DNA from 2 places in the Pseudoduganella sp. GCM10020061 genome. Region 2 is predicted to be linked to the other one. Evidence: predicted binding sites of a transcription regulator. Region 2 holds the regulator's gene; the other holds the start of a gene.
What was found. The regulator NrdR, encoded in region 2, represses ribonucleotide reductase genes. The targets are predictions, from matches to a motif close to CACNANATNTNGTG.

Region 1: ACFSQR_RS10050 (ribonucleoside-diphosphate reductase subunit alpha) is a predicted target of NrdR. The motif match lies at 1,933-1,946, and genes of this name have one in related genera.

Annotation. Positions count from the first base shown of each region.
Region 1 is NZ_JBHUJS010000003.1:593,749-601,915, forward strand. It holds gene ACFSQR_RS10050 (ribonucleoside-diphosphate reductase subunit alpha) at 1-1,790, opposite strand, end outside; gene ACFSQR_RS10055 (sigma-54-dependent transcriptional regulator) at 2,226-3,695, opposite strand; gene ACFSQR_RS10060 (sensor histidine kinase) at 3,724-5,388, opposite strand; gene ACFSQR_RS10065 (PP0621 family protein) at 5,389-5,640, opposite strand; gene ACFSQR_RS10070 (inner membrane protein YpjD) at 5,637-6,440, opposite strand; gene ffh (signal recognition particle protein) at 6,738-8,108, shown strand.
Region 2 is NZ_JBHUJS010000002.1:381,438-389,604, reverse strand. It holds gene ACFSQR_RS05580 (energy transducer TonB) at 1-363, opposite strand, end outside; gene ACFSQR_RS05575 (biopolymer transporter ExbD) at 374-808, opposite strand; gene tolQ (protein TolQ) at 825-1,508, opposite strand; gene ybgC (tol-pal system-associated acyl-CoA thioesterase) at 1,528-1,938, opposite strand; gene ACFSQR_RS05560 (SDR family oxidoreductase) at 2,256-3,002, opposite strand; ZMP/ZTP riboswitch at 3,114-3,224, shown strand; gene glyA (serine hydroxymethyltransferase) at 3,322-4,569, shown strand; gene nrdR (transcriptional regulator NrdR) at 4,590-5,057, shown strand; gene pilV (type IV pilus modification protein PilV) at 5,195-5,725, shown strand; gene ACFSQR_RS05540 (PilW family protein) at 5,731-6,645, shown strand; gene ACFSQR_RS05535 (PilX N-terminal domain-containing pilus assembly protein) at 6,642-7,241, shown strand; gene ACFSQR_RS05530 (pilus assembly protein) at 7,238-8,167, shown strand, end outside.

The sequences.
Region 1 (8,167 bases), on a different contig from region 2:
ATTTCCGATTCATTGGTGTTCAGGGTGATCTCGGTGCACAGGTTCGAGCTGTGGACCACGCCCACGTGCTGCTGCGGCGAACGGATGTTGCATGGGTCCTTGAAGGTGATCCATGGGTGGCCGGTCTCGAACAGCATCGACAGCATCTTGCGCCACAGGTCCAGCGCCTCGACCTTCTTGAAGACGCGCATTTCGCCGCGCGCCGCCTTGGCTTCGTAGCCGGTGTAGGCTTCTTCGAAGGCCTTGCCGACCTTGTCGTGCAGGTCTGGCGCTTCCGACGGCGAGAACAGGGTCCACTGGCCCTTTTCCATCACGCGCTTCATGAACAGGTCCGGAATCCAGTTCGCGGTGTTCATGTCGTGGGTGCGGCGGCGGTCGTCGCCGGTGTTCTTGCGCAGGTCGAGGAATTCTTCCACGTCCATGTGCCAGGTTTCCAGGTAGGCGCAGACCGCGCCCTTGCGCTTGCCGCCCTGGTTGACCGCGACGGCGGTGTCGTTCACCACTTTCAGGAACGGGACCACGCCCTGCGATTTGCCGTTGGTGCCCTTGATGTGGGCGCCCAGCGCGCGCACCGGGGTCCAGTCGTTACCCAGGCCGCCGGCGAACTTGGCCAGCAGTGCGTTTTCCTTGATCGCGTCGTAGATGCCTTCCAGGTCGTCCGAGACGGTGGTCAGGTAGCACGAGGACAGCTGCGAACGCAGGGTGCCCGAGTTGAACAGGGTCGGGGTCGACGACATGAAGTCGAAGGTCGACAGCAGGTTGTAGAACTCGATGGCGCGCGCTTCACGGTCGGTTTCGTTCAGCGCCAGGCCCATCGCGACGCGCATGTAGAACGCCTGCGGCATCTCGATGCGCACGTCGCGCACGTGCAGGAAGTAGCGGTCGTACAGGGTCTGCAGGCCGATGTAGCCGAACTGCAGGTCGCGGTCCGCGACCAGCGCCTTGGCCAGCTTGTCCAGGTCGAAGGTTGCCAGCTGCGGGTCGAGCAGTTCGTTGGCGATACCCTTGGCGATGTACTGCGGGAAGTAGGTCACGTAGTGCGCAGCGGCCTTCGCCTGCGGCACTTCCTGGCCGAACACTTCCTTGCGGATGGTGTGCAGCAGGATGCGTGCGGTCACCTGGCTGTACGCAGGATCCTTTTCCATCAGCGCGCGGGCGGCCAGGATGGCGGACTTGTGCAGTTCTTCGACCGGCACGCCGTCGTACAGGTTCTTGACGGTTTCGGCCTGGATGGCTTCGGCGTCGACGTGCTTTTCGAGGCCGACGCAGGCGGCGCCGATCAGGGAGCGGACTTCTTCGATGTCCAGCAGGCGGCGGGTGCCGCCGTCGACCACGTGGATCTGCGGTGCAGCCACGACTGGCGCGCCTTGCGCTTCACGCGCGGCCTTGCGCTCTTCCATCTGCTTGGCGCGGTACAGCACGTAGGCGCGCGCGACGTCATGCTCGCCCGAACGCATCAGGGACAGTTCCACCTGGTCCTGCACGTCTTCGATGTGGAAGGTGCCGCCGGACGGCTGGCGGCGCACCAGCGCAGCCACCACGTTGTTGGTCAGCTGTTCCACCAGGTCGCGAATGCTCGCGGACTGGGCGGCCTGGCCGCCGTTGACGGCGATGAAGGCCTTGGTCATCGCGACCGAAATCTTGGACGGCTCGAACGCGACCACGGCGCCGTTACGGCGGATGATGCGGTAGTCGCCGCGCGAAGCCGCCTCGGTGGCCGACACGTCAGCGCGTGGTGCGGCCGTGGTAGCGGAAGCGTGGGAAGTGGAAATGTCTTGAGAAGTTTGCATTGGGCCCCCAACAGTGCGACGGTCGTGCCGCCGCTTCGTTATTCATTAATAAGGCAGAAAAAACCCCGCCAACCGATGCCGCCAGCTGGCTTTCGCTTCAATTGTGTGGAATCTACTACTTGGGGAGAGTTCCCCGTTTTGCTACTACATCTAGTGATGAGTCTTAAGATGGGACTAATTGTAGTGCCTGAAATTGCCCTGTGCAACAACTCCAAACCTAAATTTTTGTCTATTTTTTTCCCGTGCACACTTGACTTTGGAAAGGCCGCGAACGGAAAGCCTTGCGCGGTTAGCGAGCACTAACTTACGTATGCATGAGGCTCCGGGAACGGGACTGTCCGCGGCGGCGCCAAGGCGGCAATACCGTCCCCGGCTTTTTGGCGGAATCGCCATATAAATAGTCATTTCCGCCAAACGCTGGCAGACGGGGCACCGCTATTCGGGCGCCTGGATGTCCAGCTTCTGCATCTGATAACGCAACTGCCGGAAGCTGATCCCCAGCAGTTGCGCCGCCTGGGTGCGGTTGAACTGCGTCTGCGCCAGTGCCCGCAGGATGATCTCCCGCTCCACCTGTTCCAAATAAGCGGGCAGGTCGCTCGGCAGCGTATCCGGCACATGGGGCAACGAGGGCCGCGCCGCAGCCGGCGCTACCGCCGGTGCGCCACGCTCGGCGACCTCCGGTTGCGCGGAAACCGGGTGCGGCGGCGGTGGCGCTGGCGGCACGAGCGCCGCTGCCGGCACCCGCTGCTCGGCCGGCCGCGCCGCCTTGAGCGACAAGTCCCCCACTTCGATCACGCCGTCCGCGGCAAATGCCAGTGCGCGTTCCAGCACGTTCTCCAGCTCGCGCACATTGCCCGGGAAGCTGTACGCCCGCAGCGCATCCATCACGCCCGGTCCCAGCCGCGCCGGAGCCTGCCGGGCCGGCGCCAGCCGCGCCAGCACCGCATCGGCCAGCATCGGCAGGTCGTCCAGGCGCTCGCGCAGCGGCGGCAGCGCCAGTTCGATGACGTTCAAGCGGTAGAACAAGTCCTGCCTGAACTTGCCGTTTTCAACACACTTCGCCAGGTCCTGGTGCGTGGCGCTGATGATGCGCACGTCCACCGGCTCCTCCACGGTCGCGCCGATCTTGCGCACGCGGCGCTCCTGGATCGCGCGCAGGAGCTTGACCTGCATCGCCAGCGGCAGGTCCGCCACTTCGTCGAGCATGAGCGTGCCGCCATTGGCGGCCTGGAAGAAGCCGTCGCGCTCGTCCGCCGCGCCCGTGAACGCGCCCTTGCGGTAGCCGAAGAACTCCGCTTCCATCAGCGCCTCCGGGATCGCGCCGCAGTTCACCGCGATGAAGGGCTTGCCGGCGCGCGTCGACTGCGCGTGGATTTCGCGCGCGGCCAGTTCCTTGCCGCTGCCCGATTCGCCGGTGATGGAAATCGGCGCCATCGAGCGCGCCAGCTTGCCGATCTGCGCGCGCAGCGCCTGCATTTTCTCGGAGCCGCCGATCAGGCGCGACGGCGGCGTGGCCGCGGCCGCGTCCGGACCCGGCGCGGACAGGCGCAGCGCGGACTGCACCATCACGCGCAGTTCGTCCAGCACCACGGGTTTGGAGACGTAGTCGAAGGCGCCCGCCTTGAGCGCGATGACGGCGTTGTCCGCCGAACCGTACGCGGTGACCACCGCGATCGGCGTCGACTTGTAGCTCGCGGCTACCTCGCGCACCAGTTCCAGTCCCAGCCCGTCGGGCAGGCGCATGTCGGTCAGCACCAGCGCGTAGCTGTTCTCCTTGAGGAAGGCGCGCGCTTCGCGCAGCGTCTCGGCGCTGTCGACGTCGAGCCCCATCCGCACGAGCGTGATCTCGAGCAGCTCGCGCAGGTCTGCTTCGTCGTCGACTACCAGGATGCGGGGTGAACTCATTGAGTGCTGCCTTTCAAATCTGCTTGCGCTAGATGCCGTTGCGCTGGCCGAAGGTGATCACGAACCTGCCGCTTGCCTTGCGCTGGTTGCCGTGCATGCCGTCGAAGCGGTATTCGTAGTCGAGGTTGGCGTGGTTGTTCATGCACAGTTCGCGCGCCAGGTACAGGCCCAGGCCGGTGCCTTTGCTGGAGGTGGTGTAGAACGGCTCGAACAGGTGGGCACGCACATCGGGCGTGATGCCGGGGCCGTCGTCCTGCACGTGCAGCTCGGTCCGGCCATCGCTCACGGCGTACAGCCGGATGCTGCCCGGCGCCCCGCTCGCGTAGCGCACCGCGTTGTTGAGCAGGTTGGCAATCACCTCGCGCAGGTGCAGCGGATCGAAGCGCACCGCCGGGTTGGACCGCGCCTCGAAAGCGACTATACCATCGGCCAGCTTGTGGGTTTCCTGGAACTCCGCCACCACCTCGGCGAGGAAGGCCTGCAAATGCACCGGCTCGCCGTGCGGCTGCACCTTGCGCGACAGCTGCAGGATGTCCTCGACCATGCGGTTCACGCGGCCGACGTTGTCGCCCACGATCTTGAGCAGGCGCTTGTGCGGCTTCTCGACCAGGTCCTCGGCCAGCAGCGACGTGGCATGGCTGATGGCCGAGAGCGGATTGCGCACCTCGTGCGCGATCGAGGCGGTTAGCCGCCCCATCGATGCCAGCTTGAGTTCCTGCGCCTGGTTCTCGATAGCGCTCACGTCCTGCAGGAAGATCACGCAGCGGTCGGACGCCGGGTCGGGCGTGTGCGCGCGTGCGAAACGCAGTTGCAGATGGGCGGAGGTGCCGCGCCGTCCGCTCCACACCGGCGCGCCGGCGCCGCCCGCGTCGGCCACCGGCTTGATATGGACGAACGCGACGCGCTGCCCGTCCGGATCGTCGATCCATGCCTGGAACGCTGCCAGGATCGGTTCGAGCGCGGGCGCGGCGGCCAGCAGGAAGCCTCCGCCCACCGGCCCCAGGCCCAGCATGCGGCGGGCCGCCGGGTTGGCGGCGAACACATGGCCGTCGCGCCCCGTCACCAGCACGCCGTCGCCCATGTCGGCCATGACGATCTCGTTGACGGCCTGCTGGATCGCCAGGTCCACGCCGCGGCGCACGGCCAGCTCTTCCTGCCAGATCAGCTTGGCCGCGAGCCGGTTGACCACGAACACCGCGGCGAAATAGGCGGCGCCATACAGGCCGGTCTGCAGGTATGGGATGTCGCCGTCGGCAATGAACACCTTGTAGGTGGTCTCGGCCAGCATGAACAGCGCCACCACCGACGCGCAGAACAATGCCAGCAGGAGCGGCGCCAGGATCGCGGCGCCTGCGAGCGGGAACAGGTAGAGGATGGCCAGCCCGCTGCGCAGGCCGCCCGCGACCACGTACAGTGTCGAGATGATCGCAATGTCGACCGCCACCTGCGTCATCAGCTGCAGCAGGAAGCGGCGGCGCACGAAATAAGTGAGCGCGGCGAACCCCAGCGCGAACGCCAGGTAGGCCATGCAGGCTTCGGTGTAGAGCCAGGCGACCGGGCGGCCGGTAGCCGGACCAAGCACCGCGTAAGCCAGCAGCACCGCCGCGATGACGGCGCGGGTGATGTTCAGCGTGCCCAGCGACCGCCAGAATGTGGCGCGCGACTCCTGCGACAGCGCCTGGAAGCGTGCCATTTACTTGGCAGGCAGGCGGACGTGCGCCGGGCAGCAGTAGTCGAGACCGTCCGCGCGGACCGATTCGGAGGACGGGAAATATACGTGGCAATGGGCGCAGCGCGCCATCGCTTCAGGGCTGGCCGCGCCAGCCTGCGGCTGGTCGTCGCGGCGCGCGGCCGCTCCATGGCGGCGAATCTCCGAACGCAGTTTGGCGCGAATCGCCATGACTACCAGGACCACCAGCGCGATCCAGAACAAAAGGCGCATCATGCGAGTCCCCTGTGCAGCACAACTTCAAGTACAAAACGGCTGCCGACATACGCGAACAGCAGGGTGGCGAATCCGGCCAGGGTGAAGCGCAGCGCGGTCTTGCCGCGCCAGCCGCGCCACTTGCGGCCGGCCAGCAGCGCGCCGAACAGCAGCCAGGACAGCAGCGCGAACACGGTCTTGTGGTCCCACTTCAGCACCAGTCCGAACAGCTGCTCGGAAAACACCACGCCCGACAGCACGGTCAGCGTCAGCAGCGCAAAGCCGATCCCGATCATGCGGAACAGCAGGCGCTCCATGGTCATCAGCGCGGGCAGCTGGTCGATGGTGGAAGCGAGCCAGCCCTTGCCGGCGTCGCGGGTGTGCAGGCGCGTCTCCTGCAGCGCCATCAGCACCGCGTGGAATGCCGCGATCGTGAGCGTGCTGTAGGCCATGATGGCGATGGCGACGTGCCAGCCGAAAGCGCTCGCGCGGCCTCCCAGCGCCAGCAGCGAACCCGGGAAGGCCAGCGGCAGCGCGGCGGCGACGGCCGCGGCGGGCATGACCAGGCGGCGCAGCCCGTCCAGCGAGAAGTTGCGGTTTTCGATCCAGTACGCGAACACGGACACCCACAGCGCCGACGACAGCATCATCGCAAAGCCGACCCGCACCGCATCCTGCGCGCCTATATATAAATAGAGGCCGTAGCCATGGGCCAGCCAGGCGAGCGCGCTGGTGGCGGTCAGCGCGCCACGCATGCGCGCCGGGAGGACTGCGCAGACTCCGTACAGCACTGCGGCCGCGACAAGGAAAATATTTAGCATCGCTCCAGTTTACACCAACGGCGGCAACAGTTGCCGGCCACCTCGTCGGCCCGGCGCCAGGGCGGGACCCGGCTGGGCCCATACTGAGCTTCATGCGGGGCGCGCTCCGCATCTCAACCTCAGTATGGATCCCGGCATACGCTGGGATGACGGGTTGGAGATGTGGACGCAGGCGGTTGATGCGGAAGGGTTTTCACCCGACGCGCGCACTGTTTTTGGGCAAACCCCTTCTGCCCGATGGGGTAAAATGCCGCTTTGCGGATTTCTGCATTCCTCATCCAGATTGCCAGGTAGACCATGCTTGATAACTTGACCCAACGCCTTGCCAAAGTCGTCAAAACGATGCGCGGCGAGGCCCGCCTGACCGAGGCGAATACCGCGGAGATGCTGCGCGAAGTGCGCATGGCCCTGCTCGAGGCCGACGTGGCGCTGCCGGCGGTGCGCGAATTCATCGCGCGCGTAAAAGAAAAGTCGATGGGCGAAGAAGTCATCGGTTCGCTCAGCCCGGGCCAGGCCCTGGTCGGCGTGGTCCAGCGCGAGCTGGGCGTGCTGATGGGCGCGGACCTGGGACCGGAGGCGACCCAGCTGTCGTTTGCCCAGCAGCCGCCCGCGATCATCCTGATGGCCGGCCTGCAGGGTGTGGGTAAAACCACCACCGTCGGCAAGCTCGCCAAGTACCTGCGCGAAGAGAAAAAGAAGAAGGTCCTGACCGTCTCGGCCGACGTCTACCGCCCTGCCGCGATCGCGCAGCTGGAAACGGTGACCAAGCAGGTCGGCGCCGATTTCTACCCGTCCAGCGCCACCGACAAGCCGGTGGACATCGCGCTCGGCGCGCTCGACTGGGCCAGGAAGCACTACCACGACGTGCTGATCATCGACACCGCCGGCCGCCTGGCGATCGACGAAGCGATGATGCAGGAGATCGCGGCCGTGCACGCGGCGGTCAAGCCGATCGAAACGCTGTTCGTGGTCGACGCGATGGTCGGCCAGGATGCGATCAACACCGCCAAGGCCTTCAACGACGCGCTGCCGCTGACCGGCGTGGTGCTGACCAAGCTCGATGGCGACTCGCGCGGCGGCGCGGCGCTGTCGGTGCGCCACATCACCGGCAAGCCGATCAAGTTCGCCGGCGTCTCCGAAAAGCTGGACGGCCTGGAAGCGTTCGATCCGCAGCGCATGGCCAACCGCGTGCTGGGCATGGGCGACATCCTCGCGCTGGTCGAGGAAGCGCGCAAGGGCGTGGACGCGAAGGCGGCTGCGGACCTGGCCAACAAGATCAAGGTCGGCGGCCGTTTCGACATGAACGACTTCAAGGCGCAGCTGGGCCAGATGAAGAAGATGGGCGGCATGGCCAGCCTGATGGACAAGCTGCCGGCCCAGTTCCAGCAGGCCGCAGGCGGCGCCAACATGGACCAGGCGGACAAGCAGGTGCGCCGCATGGTCGGCATCATCGACTCGATGACCAAGGCCGAACGCGCCAAGCCGGAGCTGATCAAGGCCACGCGCAAGCGCCGCATCGCGGCCGGCGCGGGCGTGCAGGTGCAGGAAGTGAACCGCATGCTGGCGCAGTACGACCAGATGGCGACGATGATGAAAAAGCTCAAAGGCGGCGGCATGATGAAGATGATGCGCTCGATGAAAGGCATGATGCCTCCGGGGATGCGCTGATCGTAAAAAAAAAGCCGCTTTATGCGGCTTTTTTTCACTTCAGTCTCAGTCGGCGCAGC
Region 2 (8,167 bases):
CTGCTTGGCCAGCTGCTCGGCCTTCTTGCGTTCATCTTCCTTGCGCTTCTTTTCGCGTTCCAGCGCGATGTCCGGCGGCGTCTGGGCCACCGGCTCCTCGACCTTTTGCGGCGGCGGCTCAGGTTCCGGCTCCGGCTTGACCTCCGGCTCGGCCTGCACCGGCTGCGGCAGCGGCGCGGCCATTTCGGGCGTCACGCTCCATACTTCCGCTTCCATCGCCACTTCCTCGGTGGCCTGCCACTGCGTGCCGAACCACAGGAAGAACAACAGCCCGGCGTGCATCACCACCGCCAGCACGATGGCCGACAGGCGGGACGGTTCCGGCGGCACCTGGTAATGGCTGCCTGCTACTGCGCTTGTCATCGCTCGCTACTCACTTCGTCGCCAGGCCGACGCGGTTGATCCCCATTTTCTTCGCTTCCGAAATCAGCTGGATCACCTCGTCGTACTTCACGTCCTTGTCGCCCGAGATCATGACCGGGAGTTCGGGCTGCTCGTCATGCAGCGCGCGCAGGCGCTGCACCAGCGCCGGGCGGTCGTCCACCGTCTCCAGCGCGCGCGGGTTCTTGCCGTTGATGGCGATCGACAGCTGGTTCGGCTGCACGATCACCTGGATATAGTCGTCCGGCGGCTGCGCCGAGCGCTCCGCCTTGGGCAGGTTGATCACGGCCGGGCTGTTCGACGGCGGGATCGCCATGAAGATAATCAGCAGCACCAGCATCACGTCGATGTACGGCACGACGTTGATCTCGGACTTGAACTTCCTGCGTCGTCCGCCGCGAAGGCTGCTGGAGAAGGAACTGGCCATGGCTGTCGTCCCGTCCTTAGCGCGACTGGCGCTGCAGGATGTTGGAGAACTCTTCGACGAAGCTCTCGAAGCGCGTGGCCAGGCGGTCGATGTCGTGCGTGAAGCGGTTGTACGCCACCACCGCAGGGATCGCGGCGAACAGGCCGATCGCGGTCGCGATCAGCGCTTCGGCGATGCCGGGGGCGACCACCATCAGCGTGGCCTGCTCGACGCTGGCCAGGCCGCGGAAGGCGTTCATGATGCCCCACACGGTGCCCAGCAGGCCCACGTAAGGGGACACCGAGCCGACCGAGGCGAGGAAGTTCAGGTGCAGGTCGAGCGCATCGAGCTCGCGCTGGAAGGCGGCGCGCATCGCACGGCGCGCGCCATCGAGCACGGCGCCGGTGTCGAGCGCGTCGCGCGCTGCCTGCTTGCCCTTGATGTACTCGCCCATGCCCGCCTCGAAAATGCGTGCCAGTGCGCCGCCGTGTTCGCGCGAACTGCTCGCGTTCTGGTGCAGGGTGTGCAGGTTACCGCCTGCCCAGAAGGTCCGTTCAAACTTTTCGGTCTGGTTGCGCGCGGCGCGGATCGCAAACAGCTTACGGAAAATATAGGTCCAGCTTACCAGCGAAAGGCCAAGCAGCAGCGCCATGATCAACTGGACGATCAGGTGCGCATTTGCAATTAATTCGACAAAGGACAGGTCTTGGGCTGCGTTCATTATTAACGTTTCTGGGTAATCAAATGTGAGCGGCGCGCATGGCGGCTGCGGCCGTGTCGGGCAGGCCACGCGGGCGCAGGGTGGCGGCGTCCACGCAGCCTACTTTGACGCGGGCACTGGCCAGGAGCTGCTCGCCGCACCACGCTTGCTGCAGGAACTCGACCGACGCGCGGCCAAGCTTCTCAACCTGCAATGTTAATTTTAGTTCATCATCCAGCCGCGCCGGCGCATGATAGTCCACCGCGGCACTGCGCACGACGAAGATGGCGCCGGCCTCGCCCGCCAGCGACTGCTGCGATATGTCCACGGAGCGCAGCCACTCGGTGCGGGCGCGCTCGAAAAACTTGAGGTAGTTTGCGTAGTAAACGATGCCACCGGCGTCCGTGTCCTCGTAATAGACCCGGACTGGCCAGTCGAAAGCTGAAGGCATGTCAATTGCCATAAGTGAACTTGTGAAACATTTTACGCGATTTTCCACAGAGCTATGTACGTCACCGAACATAGCAGGGTCATCACTTGTAGTTATGGGTTGTTCTATGTGCAAGCTTTACAGCGAAGCGGGCTCAGTAGAGCTTACCGGATGGCAAATCGCCAAGGTTTGTAACATTCCCTAACATTTGGGGTAGTGGCGATACATTCGCCATCCCGGCGAAGGCTGGGGCCCATGCCGGACTTCCGAAGTGGCCCAGACGCTAACGGCGCGCCGCCTCAGCATGGATCCCTGCCTGCGCAGGGATGACGTTGACGTCAGCTCCGCTTGATGTTGAAGGGCGAGAAGCCCTGGCATACCGGCATCATCTCGATATTGTTGATGTTGACGTGCGGCGGCAGCTTTGCCACCCACAGCGCCGTCTCCGCAATGTCCTGCGCGGTCAGCGGCTGCGTGCCTTCGTACACCTTGGATGCGGCCGCGTCGTCGCCCTTGAAGCGGACGTTGGAAAACTCGGTTCCCCCGCACAGGCCCGGCGCGATGTTGGTCGCGCGCACGCCCGTGCCGACCAGGTCCGCACGCAGGTTCAGCGTGAACTGTTCGACGAAGGCCTTGGTCGCGCCGTACACGTTCCCGCCGGGGTAGGGGTAGTGGCCCGCGATCGATCCGAGGTTGATGACCAGCCCGGAACCGCGCGCGACCATCGAGGGCAGCAGCGCACGGGTGATCGTCACGAGGCCGGTGCAGTTGGTGGCGATCATGGTTTCCCAGTCGTCCACCAGCGCTTCCTGCGCCGGCGCGGTACCGAGCGCGAGCCCTGCGTTGTTGATCAGGATCTCCACCTGGCGCCACGATTGGGGCATCATCGCCAGCGCGTCCTCGACCGAGGTGCGGCTGGTCATGTCCATCGGCACGGGCAGGCAGTTTTCGCCCAGCTCGTCCGCCAGCGCGCGCAGCCGGTCCTCGCGGCGCCCGGTAATAATGGCCTGATAACCGTTTTTAACGAAAGTTCGCGCCATTTCGGCGCCAAAGCCCGACGTTGCACCTGTGATCAATACGATCATGTGGGATCCTGATGATTGTTATAGCGGTGAATTGTATGACAATGACCATGCATATTGATAGGGGCTTTCTTGCCGCTTGTGCTGACTTAACTTACAATCTTGGCTCCATTTTCCGTCTCACGTGACTGGCGAAATGCCGCGCCGGATCAACCGCGCTGCAAAAAAGGTGGGAACCCACCGGGGAACGTGAGATGTCCAATGCCGTTCGCCTGGGCAGCCAAAACGATGGAAAGCGTTGGGGCGGCCATTCTGCTGGACGGCTCCCCGGCTTTAATCTTCGACACGCCCGTGCCCCGGCACATTATCGATTGGAGTTTTCATGTTTGCCAAAGACCATACGCTCGCCAACATCGACCCTGAACTGTGGGACGCGATCCAGAAGGAGAACGCGCGCCAGCAGGACCACATCGAACTGATCGCCTCCGAAAACTACACCTCGCCGGCCGTGATGCAGGCGCAGGGCTCGCAGCTGACCAACAAGTACGCTGAAGGCTATCCGGGCAAGCGCTACTACGGCGGCTGCGAATTCGTCGACATCGCCGAGCAGCTCGCGATCGACCGCGTGAAGAAGCTGTTCGGCGCGGAAGCGGCCAACGTGCAGCCGAACTCCGGTTCGCAGGCCAACCAGGGCGTGTTCTTCGCCATGCTCAAGCCGGGCGACACGATCATGGGCATGTCGCTGGCCGAAGGCGGCCACCTGACCCACGGCATGGCGCTGAACATGTCGGGCAAGTGGTTCAACGTGGTCTCCTACGGGCTGACCGAGCAGGAAGACATCGACTACGACGCGATGGAGCGCCTGGCGCACGAGAAGAAGCCGAAGATGATCATCGCGGGCGCATCGGCGTTCTCGCTGAAGATCGACTGGGAGCGCTTCGCCAAGGTCGCCAAGGACGTCGGCGCCTACTTCATGGTCGACATGGCGCACTACGCCGGCCTGATCGCCGCGGGCGTGTACCCGAACCCGGTGCCGCATGCCGACTTCGTCACCTCCACCACGCACAAGTCGCTGCGCGGCCCGCGCGGCGGCATCATCCTGATGAAGGCCGAGCACGAAAAGGCCATCAACTCGGCGATCTTCCCTGGCATCCAGGGCGGCCCGCTGATGCACGTCATCGCCGGCAAGGCCGTGGCGTTCAAGGAAGCGCTGGAGCCGTCGTTCGTCGACTACCAGAAGCAGGTGGTGAAGAACGCCGACGCGCTGGCCAAGGCGCTGATCGCGCGCGGCCTGCGCATCGTGTCCGGCCGCACCGAATCGCACGTGATGCTGGTGGACCTGCGCGCCAAGAACCTGACCGGCAAGGAAGCGGAAGCGATCCTCGGCCAGGCGCACATGACCTGCAACAAGAACGGCATCCCGAACGACCCGCAAAAGCCGTTCGTCACCTCCGGCATCCGCCTGGGCTCGCCGGCGTTCACCACCCGCGGCTTCAAGGAAGAGGATGCGACCCTGGTCGGCAACCTGATCGCCGACGTGCTCGACAACCCGCACGACGCGGCGACCATCGAGCGCGTCAAGGCCGAGGTCAAGAAGCTGACCGACAAGTACCCTGTGTACGCGTCCTGAGCTGATTCGGCACGCCGGCGATGAAGTGTCCCTTCTGTCACCACGACGACACCCAGGTCCTCGAGACCCGGGTGCAGGAGGATATCGACGCCATTCGCCGGCGCCGCCGCTGCGGCAAATGCGATAAACGGTTTACCACGTTCGAGCGGGTCGAGCTGTCGATGCCGATCGTCGTGAAGAAGAACGGCATGCGCACCGAATACGCGTCGTCCAAGCTGCGCGGCAGCCTGATGCTCGCGCTGCGCAAGCGGCCGGTGCCTGCGGATGCGATCGACATGGCCATCGCCGCCATCGAAGAAAAGCTGCTGACCAGCGGCCAGCGCGAGGTCGATTCCGGCTTCATCGGCGAGCTCGTGATGCAGGAGCTCAAGCGCCTGGACAAGGTCGCGTACATCCGCTTCGCCTCCGTCTACAAGAACTTCGAAGACCTGAACGAATTCCAGGAAGCGATCGCGGAAGTCGGTACCGACGGCAAGCCCCGCAAGTAATCCAGGGAGCCCTCCCCGCAGGGGACCTTCCCCGGCTCCATTCGATCCCCGCACACGGTTGAGCCACCTCACGCTCGGCCTGACCCACCCCGTTACCTTGGAAATGCGTTGAACCCAACGCACTTTCGGAGGCGACGATGCGCTGCGGCGGCTATTCCCTGATAGAGGTCCTGGTGGCGATGTTCGTGCTCGCGGCCGGCGTCCTTGGCGCTGCGGGCACGCAGGCCGTCGCAACGCGCATGCGCCACGATTCGGACCTCATGACGGCCGCGGTGCGCCTCGGCGCCACGCTCGCCGAACGGATGCGCGCCAACCCGTCGGCGTTGGTGGCTTACGTATTCGACTACGACGCAGGCGACGGCGCCGGTCCGGCCGCGCCTCCCGCCCGATGCTTTGCGGGCGCCGCCTGCAACTCCACCCAGCTCGCCGCATTCGACATCCACGACGTCTCGCAGGCGCTGGCCGCATCGTTCCCCGGCGGCCGCATCAAGGTATGCCGCGACGCCCAGCCATGGAACGCGTCGCGCGAATCGCTCCGGTGGCCGTGCAGCGACGCCGCCGGCGCGCCCTACGTCATCAAGATCGGCTGGCGCGAACGCAGGTCCGATACCACCTCGTCCCGCACCCGCGATGACGGGCCGCGCGTCGCGCTGCCCGTGCCGGAGTAGACGCCATGGGTCGCGCAGGCGCAAGTCGCGGCTGGATACTGGCCGAGCTGCTGGTGGCGATGGCGGTCGGCCTGGCCGTGTCGCTGTTCGCCGCGTCGCTGATGGTGGCGTCCAACGCGAGCTACGTGGCGCAGGAGGACATCGCTACGGTGGAGGACGCGGGGCGCTTTGCGCTCGATGCGCTGGGCAGGGCGGTGCGCCAGGGATCGTATGTGGACTGGGACCAGTTCGTCGGGGACGCCGGCGATGCACCTGCAATGGTACTCGGGCTGGACAGCCGCTCGCTCCCGGGCACGGCGCCGGGGCTCGATCACCCGCGCGACGATGCAGTCAACGGCAGCGACGTTCTGGCCGTACGCTACGCCGCCACGCCGGACGGCAGCGTGCTCAATTGCGCAGGCTTCCCCGTCACCGACGATGTGCGCGGATGGAGCATCTTCTACGTCGCGCGCGGCGTCGATGGCATCGCCGAGTTGCGCTGCAAGTACCGGGGTCCCAACGCCTGGCGCGCGGAAGCGATTGCCCGTGGCATCGACACCATGCAGGTCCTGTATGGCATCGACACCGATACGCCGCAGGATGGCCTGCCCGACACGTATGAAAATGCCGATGCGGTCGCGGCGCGTGACGCCGGCCTGGCGCTGGCCGGCGCCAATGCCGCCGCGCGCGAGCGCGACTTCAACCGCAAGACCCATTGGAAAAGGGTCTGCGCGGTGCGTGTCAGCCTGCTGCTGCATGGGACCCGGACCGCGCGGCGCGGCGACATGCCGGAGGCGTTCCACCTGTTCGGCCCCGGCTACCCGGGCAACGATGGCGATGCCGGCACCGTGATCGAGGCCGCGCAGCTGCCCGAGGCATTGCGCTACCGGGACCGGCGCCTGTTCTCGGCGACTTTCATGCTGCGGAACCGGCCGGTATGAAGCGCGCGAATCACAGCCGTATTCCGCAGCGGGGCGCCGCGCTCGCGGTCACGCTGTTCCTGATGATCGCGGTGCTGGCGATCGGCATCGCTGCCGCCCAGGCTGCGCTGTCGGCCGAAAAGCAGGCGCGCGCCGAGCGGGACCGGCAAGTGGCGCTGCTGGCCGCTGAGGCGGCGCTGCGCGACGCCGAACGCGATATCGAAAGCGATGCGCATGCCGTCCGCGCCGCGATGTTCGCAAGCGGCAGCACCGGCGGATTCGCTCCGGGCTGCGGGCGCCGTGGCCAGCCCGACGCCGGCTTATGCATGCGCACGGACCCGCTTCCTGCCTGGCAGCTGGTCGACCTGGCGCAGGCAGGAGAGGTCGCGAGGGCGGTGGCGTATGGCGCATTTACTGGCGCGGTCATGGCGACGGGCGGCGGCTCCGCACCGGCGCGCCCGCCCCAGTACATCATCGAGGCGCTTCCCGTGCAGCGCGCTGGCGAGGACGCATCTGCGCCGATGCCGAACGTGTACCGCATCACGGCAATGGGATTCGGCGCGCGCCAGACGACGCGTGTCGTGCTTCAGTCGGTCTACCGCAAGGTGGACCCATGACACCATTACGCCCGATTGCAGGCGCCGTCGCCGCATGCCTGTGCGCGGCAGGACTCGCCCTGGCTGCGCCGACGCTCGAGGTGCCGGAGGTGCCGCCTGGCGCGCCCGGCGGCGCAGTCCCGCCGAACGTGCTGATCGCGCTGTCGCTGACCTACCGCGATGCGGCTGCCGCCTATACCGCCCCCTATGACACTGCGACTACGTACGACGGCTACTTCAATCCGCGCCTTTGCTACAGCTATCCCGCTGCGAGCGGCAAACCCGGCGGCGCCGGCGGCGATGCGGACCTCTCGCCTGAACGTGGATACTTTTCCGCGCACGGCCGCGCCGACGCGCGTCACATGTGCGGCGCCGGCTTCAGTGGCAATTTCCTGAACTGGGCGGCGACATCGCGCCTGGATCTCTTGCGTCTTGGCCTGACCGGCGGCGACCGCTGGATCGATACCGCCGGCATGACCGTCCTCCAGCGCGCCGTGCTTCCGGACGGCCCGCCTGGCGTGGACTTCTATGCGCATCCGGAGTACTTCGCGCGCAAGACGGTGGCCGACGGAACGGGGCTGGCGCCGTTCGGGGCGGGCGAGCTGCATATCGTGTCGTGCCGCGACCGCATCCTGTTCAGCCGCACCGACCGCGGCAAGCGCTGTGACGCGCCACGCCGCGGCAAGACCGGCCGCCTGCTGGTCTCCGACAAGCACCTCGGCGAATATGCGGCGCGGGTGCGCGTGTGCGACGCGGACGACGCAGCGGACAGGCCGGCGCTGTGCCGCCCGCGCGGCAGCGCGAGCAAGCCCGAAGGCGCCTTGCAGGAGATCGCGCCGGCCGCACGGATCGGCGTGATGTCCTACCTCACCGGCCGGGGTGTCGAGGACCGCAACCTGTACGGTGGCGTGCTGCGCGCGCCGCTGAAGGACATCCGCACCGAATGG